2 regions of the Rhodoferax sp. WC2427 genome follow, and region 2 is predicted to be linked to the other one. Evidence: riboswitches for the same ligand, from Rfam matches in the RefSeq annotation. Region 2 holds a riboswitch; the other holds the start of a gene.
The links. Region 2 has a riboswitch for S-adenosylhomocysteine ahead of metH (methionine synthase). Riboswitches for the same ligand answer to the same signal wherever they lie in the genome.
Positions count from the first base shown of each region.

Region 1: linked by a shared signal. The riboswitch ahead of ahcY (adenosylhomocysteinase) and the one ahead of metH (methionine synthase) in region 2 are both predicted to bind S-adenosylhomocysteine.

Region 1 covers NZ_CP162006.1:4,067,826-4,072,242, forward strand. Annotated here, with positions in the region: gene AB3G31_RS18980 (TlyA family RNA methyltransferase) at 1-954, opposite strand, end outside; gene ahcY (adenosylhomocysteinase) at 1,003-2,445, opposite strand; S-adenosyl-L-homocysteine riboswitch at 2,517-2,601, opposite strand; gene AB3G31_RS18990 (TRAP transporter large permease) at 2,757-4,085, opposite strand; gene AB3G31_RS18995 (TRAP transporter small permease) at 4,103-4,417, opposite strand, start outside.
Region 2 covers NZ_CP162006.1:4,717,634-4,722,050, forward strand. Annotated here, with positions in the region: gene metH (methionine synthase) at 1-2,332, opposite strand, end outside; S-adenosyl-L-homocysteine riboswitch at 2,391-2,460, opposite strand; gene AB3G31_RS21880 (cyclic nucleotide-binding domain-containing protein) at 2,623-3,231, shown strand; gene AB3G31_RS21885 (PACE efflux transporter) at 3,242-3,670, opposite strand; gene AB3G31_RS21890 (LysR family transcriptional regulator) at 3,764-4,417, shown strand, end outside.

The sequences.
Region 1 (4,417 bases), 650 kb from region 2:
GAGCACGCTGTCAAACCAGTCCAGCACTTCCAGCTCCACTTCGGCGCAGCACTGGCGCAGGCGCGCTTCCACCACGGCGTACAGGGCCGGGTCGCGCACGATGCCGCCCTTGCCGACCTGGCCGGGCTGCAGTTCGAACTGCGGCTTGACCAGCATCAACAGGTGGCCATCGGGCGGCAGCAAGGGCACCAGCGCGGGCAGGATGTGGGTGAGCGAGATAAACGACACATCACCCGTGACCAGGTCGAACTCGGGCGTGGTGTCCACACCGTCCAGCCCGGCCTTGCGGCGGTGGCGCTTGGGGGCAGCGTCGGCGGCGGGTTCAGCCTCCAGAGGCCGCGCGTTGACTTTGCCGGTGGCCTGGGCGATGTGCGCCTCGATCTCGGCATCGTCTGCGTCGTCGCTGTCGTCGTAGTCGGTGACTTCACCGCCGCCGCGCATCCAGCTGTAGGGGGCCTCGGGCTCGGGGTCGTCCACGGTGGGGGGCACCCAGTGCTCAGACAACACCAGCTCGCAGGCTTCCTGCAGGGATTCAGGGGTGAGCGAGCGGGCGTTCAGGCCCTCTACGCACAGCACCCGGGCATCGACGCGCAGCTTGGGGTGCAGCTGGGCATGGCCCACGTCCACACCGGTCACCTGGGCCACGCCCGCCTGCAGCAGGCAGTCGGTGAAACCACCGGTGCTTTGGCCCACGTCCAGCACGTACAGGCCGGTCACATCCAGGCCGGTGTGTTTGAGAGCGGCCTCCAGCTTGAGCCCGCCGCGCGAGACGTAGCGCGCCTCGGCATCGTTGAGCAGCTCCAGCGGCGCGTCTTCGGGGATATCGTCCTTGTTCTTGACCACCGTGCGCCATTTGATGCCGTCGAACCAGCGCATCCCCCCGGTGATCAGGCGCACGGCCTGCGAACGGGATGCGGCCATGCCGCGTTCTACTAACAATTGGTCTGCACGCATCGGGTTCCTAGAAGATAAAAACTCCCCCGTTGCGGGGGAGCGAACGCTTTAATAGCGGTAGGTTTCGGCTTTGTACGGGCCGGCTTTGGAGACACCGATGTACGCGGCTTGCTCGTCGGTCAGTTCGGTCAGCATCGCGCCGACCTTCTTCAGGTGCAGGCGGGCGACTTTTTCGTCCAGGTGCTTGGGCAGCACGTAGACCTTGCCGTTTTCGTACGCGTCCTTCTTGGTGAACAGCTCGATCTGGGCGATGGTCTGGTTGGCGAAGCTGGCCGACATCACAAAGCTGGGGTGGCCGGTGCCGCAACCCAGGTTGACCAAACGGCCCTTGGCCAGCAGGATGATCTTTTTGCCGCTGGGGAAGGTGATGTGATCGACCTGGGGCTTGATCTCTTCCCACTGGTACTTTTCAATCGCCGCAACTTCGATTTCGTTGTCGAAGTGGCCGATATTGCAGACGATGGCCTGGTCCTTCATGCGCAGCATGTGGTCGTGGGTGATGACGCTCTTGTTGCCGGTGGTGGTCACGAAGATGTCAGCGTGTTCGCAGGCGTATTCCATGGTGACCACGCGGTAGCCTTCCATGGCGGCTTGCAGGGCGTTGATGGGGTCGATCTCGGTGACCCACACCTGGGCGCTGAGTGCGCGCAGGGCTTGGGCCGAGCCCTTGCCCACGTCGCCGTAACCGGCCACCACGGCTACCTTGCCCGCAATCATCACGTCGGTGGCGCGCTTGATGCCGTCCACCAGGGATTCGCGGCAGCCGTACAGGTTGTCGAACTTGCTCTTGGTCACCGAATCGTTGACGTTGATGGCGCGGAACAGCAGCGTGCCCTTGGCCGACATTTCGTTCAGGCGGTGCACGCCGGTGGTGGTTTCTTCGGTCACGCCGATGATTTCAGCGGCCTTGCGGGTGTACCAGGTGGGGTCCACGGCCAGCTTGGCCTTGATGGCGTTGTACAGCAGGGTTTCTTCTTCGCTGGTGGGGTTGGCCACCACGGAGAGGTCTTTTTCGGCGCGCTGGCCCAGGTGCATCAGCAGCGTGGCATCGCCGCCGTCGTCCAGGATCATGTTCGGGCCTTCGCCGGGCGTGCCCTTGGCGCCGAAGTCAAAAATCGCGTGGGTGTAGTCCCAGTAGTCTTTCAGCGACTCGCCCTTGATGGCGAACACCGGCGTACCGGCAGCGGCAATGGCAGCAGCTGCGTGGTCTTGGGTGGAGAAAATATTGCACGAAGCCCAGCGCACGGTGGCACCCAGGGCTTGCAGGGTCTCGATCAGCACGGCGGTCTGGATCGTCATGTGCAGCGAACCGGTGATGCGCGCGCCCTTCAGCGGCTGGGCCGCGGCGAATTCTTCGCGGATGGCCATCAGGCCGGGCATTTCGGTTTCAGCAATGCGGATTTCGCGCTGGCCCCAGCCTGCCAGGGACAGGTCGGCAATGGCTTGGTCGGCGGTGGAAACGGGAGAAACAGACTTGAGAACTGCGTTCATGGTGGCTCCAATAGAGGTTGGTACAGCCACTGCGCAGCAGAACGGGGAACAACTCGACTCACCCTGCTGGCAGTGGGTGAGCGCCGTTATCAAAGGATACGGGTTCCGAGCCTCACACTTTGGTAGTGACCAAAGGTTGCAGCGCTCCTCGGAAGTGGCAGATTATACGGTTGACTTGCACCCGTCCTGTGGGATGCGGGCCAAATTGGCCCCTGGCGCTCGATGGATAAGCGAGAGCAGCTACTTATTTTGTAGCACCCATAAAAAAACCTCCCGAAGGAGGTTTTTTTGGATACGGACCATCGCCGTGCCTAGTTCACCATGCCCAGCAGGCGTGGCAGCCACAGGGTCAGGCTGGGCCAGAACGTCACCACCAGCAAGAAGCCGATCATGGTTTTGAGCCAGGGCCAGACGGCGACGGTGAGCTCGCTGATGCCCATTTTGGTAATGCCCGATGCCACATACAGGTTCAAGCCGACGGGAGGGTGACACAGGCCCACTTCCATGTTGACGGCCATCAAAATGCCGAAGTGCACCGGGTGGATGCCCATCTTGACGGCCACCGGAAACAGGATGGGGGCCATGATCAGCACAATGGCCGCCGGGTCCATGAAGTTGCCGGCGGCCAGCAGAATCACGTTCACCAGCAGCAGGAATGCCACCAGGCCAAAGCCCTGGGCGCTCATCCACGCGGCCATGGCCTGCGGAATTTGCTCGGAGGTCATCAGGAACGAGAACAGCACCGCGTTGGTGATGATGTACAGCAGCATGGAGCTCATGGCAGCGGCGCTGCGCAGCGACTTGGGCACGTCGCTCAGCTTCAGGTCTTTGTAGACAAACACCGAGATAAAGAACGCATACACCGCCGCCATGGCCGCTGCCTCGGTGGGGGTGAACTTGCCGCTGTAGATGCCGCCGATCACCACCACGATCAGCAGCAGACCCCACATGCTGTCGCGGAAGGCCTGGTAGCGCTCACGCCAGGTGGCCTTGGGCATGCGCGGGTAGTCCAGCTTCTTGGCACGCCACCAGGTGGTCACGCCCAGCAAAAACGACAGGCACAGGCCGGGCACGATACCGGCCAGAAACAGCTGCCCCACCGAGGCCGAGCTGACGGCTTCGCCGTGCGGGCCCACACCGTTCATACCGGCGGTGGCGATGGAGTAAATCACCAGGTTGATGGACGGCGGGAACAAGATGCCGAGTGCGCCCGAGGTGGCAATCACACCCGCGCCGAATTGCTTGGGATAGCCCTGCTTGACCATGGCAGGCAGCATGATGGAGCCCACCGCCACCACGGTGGCCACCGACGAGCCGGAGATGGCTGCAAACAGTGCACAGGCCAGCACGCCCGCCAGCCCCATGCCGCCGTACCAGTGGCCGATCATGGAGGTGCAGAAGTTGATCATCCGCTTGGCCACGCCACCGTGCGTCAGAAAGTTGCCCGCCAGAATGAAGAACGGGATGGCCATGATCTCGAACTTCTCGATGCCGGTAAACAGCTTCAAGGCCACCGAGGCCACAGGCACGTCGGTCAGCGTAAACAGAAAGGTCAGCACCGTCAGGCCCAGCGCGATCGAGATGGGCATGCCGGTGACCATCAAGACCACCAGCAGGGAAAAAATGATAAGGGTATTCATAAACAGTCTCCGGCGGCTCAGTGGGCTTCTTCGTCGACACCGGCGACGGTATGGGCTGCATGGGGCACTTCACCGGTCTGCCAGAAGTGCCAGGCCACCTGCAGGAAGCGAAAGCACATCAGCGACGAACCCAGTGGCACGCAGGAATAGGCGATCCAGGTGGGGATTTCCATGTCGGGCGAGGTGGGGCCTTCGGGTACGTCGCCCAGCTCCAGGCCCAGCTGGTGGAACAGCGCGTAGTGGAAGCCGTTTTCCCACACGAAATGCGCCCCCAGGGTCGCCACCACACCGGTAAACAGCGCACCCGCCAACAGGCCGAACAGCACCAACCA
Region 2 (4,417 bases):
GGCGGTCGGCGATGGCTTTGAGCATGATGCTGGAGTAGTCGTCCAGCTCGGCCTGGAACTGCGCCTCTTTCTTCTCGGCACCCAACCCGGCGGTCACGGCAAACAGGCCCGCGTAGTCTTTGACACCGCTGCTGCGCGGGGCCACAAAGTCGGCCAGGCAGCGGCTGGGGCGCATCACCCCATCGATGGCCTGCTTCTCGGCTTGCTGGCGCAGGCCGTGCCAGGTCAAGGCCACCTCGGTGCGGGATTCGTCGGTGTAGAAGGCGATGTCGTCGTCGTCCACGCTGTTGGCCGGGTACAGGGCGACCACGCCGTTGGCGGTGAGCCAGCGGCCCTCGATGGCCCGCTTGAGCATGGCCTGCGCGTCCTTGAACACGCGGCTGGCCTCCACGCCCACCACTTCGTCGGTCAGGATGGCGGGGTACGGCCCGGCCAGGTCCCAGGTCTGGAAGAACGGGCCCCAGTCGATGTAGCGGGCCAGCTCGGTCAAATCAAAGTTCTTGAACACCCGGCGCCCAATGAATTTGGGCACCTTGGGGGTGTAGCCGCTCCAGTCCATCGGCGTTTTGTTGGCCCGGCACTTGGCCAGCGGCCACAGCGGGGTTTGCTTCTTGTTGGCGTGCTGCAGGCGAACCTTGTCGTAGTCGGCATTCAGTTCGTCGATGAACGCGCCCGCGCCGTCGCCCAGCAGGCTTTGCGCCACGCCCACGCTGCGCGAGGCGTCGGGCACGTAGACCACCGGGCCGTCGTAGTGGTGGGCGATCTTGACAGCGGTGTGCACGCGGCTGGTGGTGGCGCCGCCAATCATCAGCGGGATCTTCTTGATGCGGAAGTGGTCGTCCTTCTGCATCTCGCCCGCCACGTACTGCATTTCTTCCAGGCTGGGGGTGATCAGGCCGCTCAGGCCCACGATGTCGGCGCCTTCCACCTTGGCGCGGGCCAAAATCTCGTGGCAGGGCACCATCACGCCCATGTTGATGACCTCGAAGTTGTTGCACTGCAAGACCACGGTGACGATGTTCTTGCCGATGTCGTGCACGTCGCCCTTCACCGTGGCGATGATGATCTTGCCCTTGGTGCGCACGTCGCGGCCGGCGGCTTCGTCCAGGCGCTTTTCTTCCTCGATGTAGGGGATCAGGTGCGCCACGGCGGACTTCATCACCCGCGCCGACTTGACCACCTGCGGCAGGAACATCTTGCCCTGGCCAAACAGGTCGCCGACGATGTTCATACCGGCCATCAGCGGGCCTTCGATCACGTGCAGCGGGCGGCCACCCTTGGCCAGGATGGCCTGGTAGGCCTCTTCGGTGTCGGGCACGATGAAGTCGGTGATGCCGTGCACCATGGCGTGACTCAGGCGCTGCTCCACCGTCACAAAATGGCCCGGCGTGCCGCGCCAGTCCAGGCGCTTGCTCTCGTCCTTGGCGCCGCTCTTGGCGGTTTCGGCAATCTCCACCAGCCGCTCGCCCGCATCCTCGCGGCGGTTCAGCACCACGTCTTCCACGCGCTCGCGCAGCACCGGCTCCAGGTCGTCGTACACGCCGACCATGCCCGCGTTGACGATGCCCATGTCCATGCCCGCCTGGATGGCGTGGTACAGAAACACGGTGTGGATGGCCTCGCGCACCGGGTCGTTGCCGCGGAAGCTGAAACTCACGTTGCTCACCCCGCCCGAGACCTTGGCCCCCGGCAGGTTCTGCTTGATCCAGCGCGTGGCCTCGATGAAGTCCACCGCGTAGTTGTTGTGCTCTTCGATGCCCGTGGCCACGGCGAAGATGTTGGGGTCGAAGATGATGTCTTCGGGCGGAAAGCCCACCTCGTCCACCAGGATGCGGTAGGCGCGCTCGCAAATCTCGATCTTGCGGGCGTAGGTGTCGGCCTGGCCCTTCTCATCAAACGCCATCACCACCGCCGCCGCACCGTAGCGCCGCACCAGCCGGGCGTGGTGCTTGAAGGCGTCCACGCCCTCTTTCATGCTGATGGAGTTGACGATGGGCTTGCCCTGGATGCAGCGCAGCCCGGCCTCGATCACTTCCCACTTGGAGCTGTCCACCATGATCGGCACGCGGGCGATGTCGGGCTCGGAGGCAATCAGGTTCAAAAAGCGCACCATGGCAGCCTTGCTGTCGAGCATGGCCTCGTCCATGTTGATGTCGATCACCTGCGCGCCGTTTTCCACCTGCTGGCGGGCCACCGACAAGGCCTGGTCGAACTCGCCGTTCAGGATCATCCGGGCGAAGGCCTTGGAGCCGGTGACGTTGGTGCGCTCGCCGATGTTGACGAAAAGCGTGCCCGGCCCGATGAGCACGGGCTCCAGGCCAGACAACAGCATGGGGGGAACGGAAGGAACGACGGACTCAAGCATGCGACTCACCTGTGGAGGGAAAGGGTTCAGGTGAGCGTCGTTGGCACAACCCAAGCCTGACGGGGAACAAACCCGCTGCAACGCTCCTTGGGAGGCTGCAATTTTAAGGGCGGGCGAATATTTATAAGAAATACGGCCCTTGCGCTGATGGAATGAGCGTGACAAGCTATTTATTTTGTAGCATTCACATACCGCACCATGCCTGCGCGCCAAGGGGATGTGCTACAAGCGGAACAGGCTTCACCACGGACCCAACCATGTTCAAAAACCTGATGGATGGCATCAAGACCCAGTTGTCGCGTGCGCCAGAAATGCGCAAACCCCGGGCACGCATGCGTTCGGTCCAGCACTCGGATTCGGCCAGCCGCGCCGCCGAGCTGCTGATTGCGCCCACCGCGCTGATGCAGCTCAGCCCCACCGAGGCGCTGACGGTGGTGAGCTACATGACCCCGCGCCGCATTCCCATGGACACCACCTTCATCCACGAAGGCGACAAGACCGAAACCGGCTACATGCTGCTACTGCTGGAGGGCGAGGTCACGGTGGAGAACATCGTGGTGAGCCGGCGCAACCCGGTCACGGTCAGCGTGCTCGGCCCGGGCAGCCTGATTGGCGAAATGGGCCTGATCGACGGCCAGGCCCGGCTGGCCTCGTGCACCGCCACCACCGCCGTCACCGCCGCCATCCTGTCGCGCGCCGCGCTGGAAAAGCTCAGCCAGGACGACCCGCACACCGCCGCCAAGCTGCTGCTGGCGGTGTCGCTGCGCATTGCCGAACGGCTGCGCGACACCACCGAAAAGGTCAAGCGCTACAGCCAGCTGGTGCAGGCGATGCAGCAGGAAATCGACCACCTGATGCCGACCTGAACGACCGCCCTCAGGCCGCTTGCAGGGCCGACGCGGGCAGGCCAAACACCCGGTCAAACGCCCAGTTGAAGGCAAAGGTGTAGACCAGAAAGAACAGCAGCAGCCCCAGGTCCATGGCCAGGGCCTGCCACCAGGTGGTGTCCAGCCACCAGGCCATCAGCGGCACAAAAATCACCGTCAAGCCGCCCTCAAAACCCACAGCATGCGCCACCCGGCGCGCCAGGCTGCGGCCGCGCACGGCCTGGCGCGCCTCCCAGCGCTCGAACAGGGTGTTGAACACCAGGTTCCAGACAATCGCAATCGCCGAGGTCGCCACCGCCAGAATGCCCGCCGCGTGCATGCCCTGGCCCGACATCCCGGCCAGCCCCAGCGTGGCGGCCACGATGGCAAAGCCCTCGTAGAGGCTGACGTAGACGAATTTTCGTTTCATTCCTTGCATGGCGCGGGTCCTGGCGGGTGGGGATGCGGCGACTGTATGTCTTAAACTCTGATACATAAAGTCAGCTTATATCAACCTTACTGATAGACAACCATGGCATTTACCTCCGAGAACGTGCAGGTGTTTCTGGCCGTGCTGGACCGGGGCTCGTTCTCGGCCGCCGCGCGGGCACTGGGGCGGGTGCCCTCGGCGGTGAGCATGGCCATCGCCCACCTGGAGGCCGAGCTGAACCTGCCGCTGTTCGACCGCCGTGGCCGCGAGCCCCAGCCCACGGCGGCGGCCCGCTCCCTGGAGCCGCAGGCCCGGCTGCTGGCCGCCCAGCTGCAGCAACTGAAAGCCCAGGCGCTGGCCCTGACCCAGGGGCTGGAGAGCCGCCTGACCCTGGCCATCGCCCCCGAGCTGCTGGCCGCCGAGTGGCGCAGCCCGCTGGCCACGCTGGCACAGGAACACCCCTTGCTCGAAGTGGAGGTGCTGGCCGCGCCGCAGACCGATGCACTGGCCCTGCTGCACGCGGGCCGGGCCAATCTGGCGCTGGTGTTCGAGCGGCCCAGCCTGGATGGGCGCGAGGGCTTCCAGGAAGTAAGCAGCGAAATCTTGGTCGCCGTGATGGCCCCCACCCTGCTAGCCCAAACCCTGCAGGCGGGTGCGGGCCTGCGCGAGGAGCAGCTCACCAACACCCGCCAGATCGTGGTGGCCAGCCGCGACCTGGCCGCCATTGACACCCGCTTTGCCTACGCCCGCCACTGC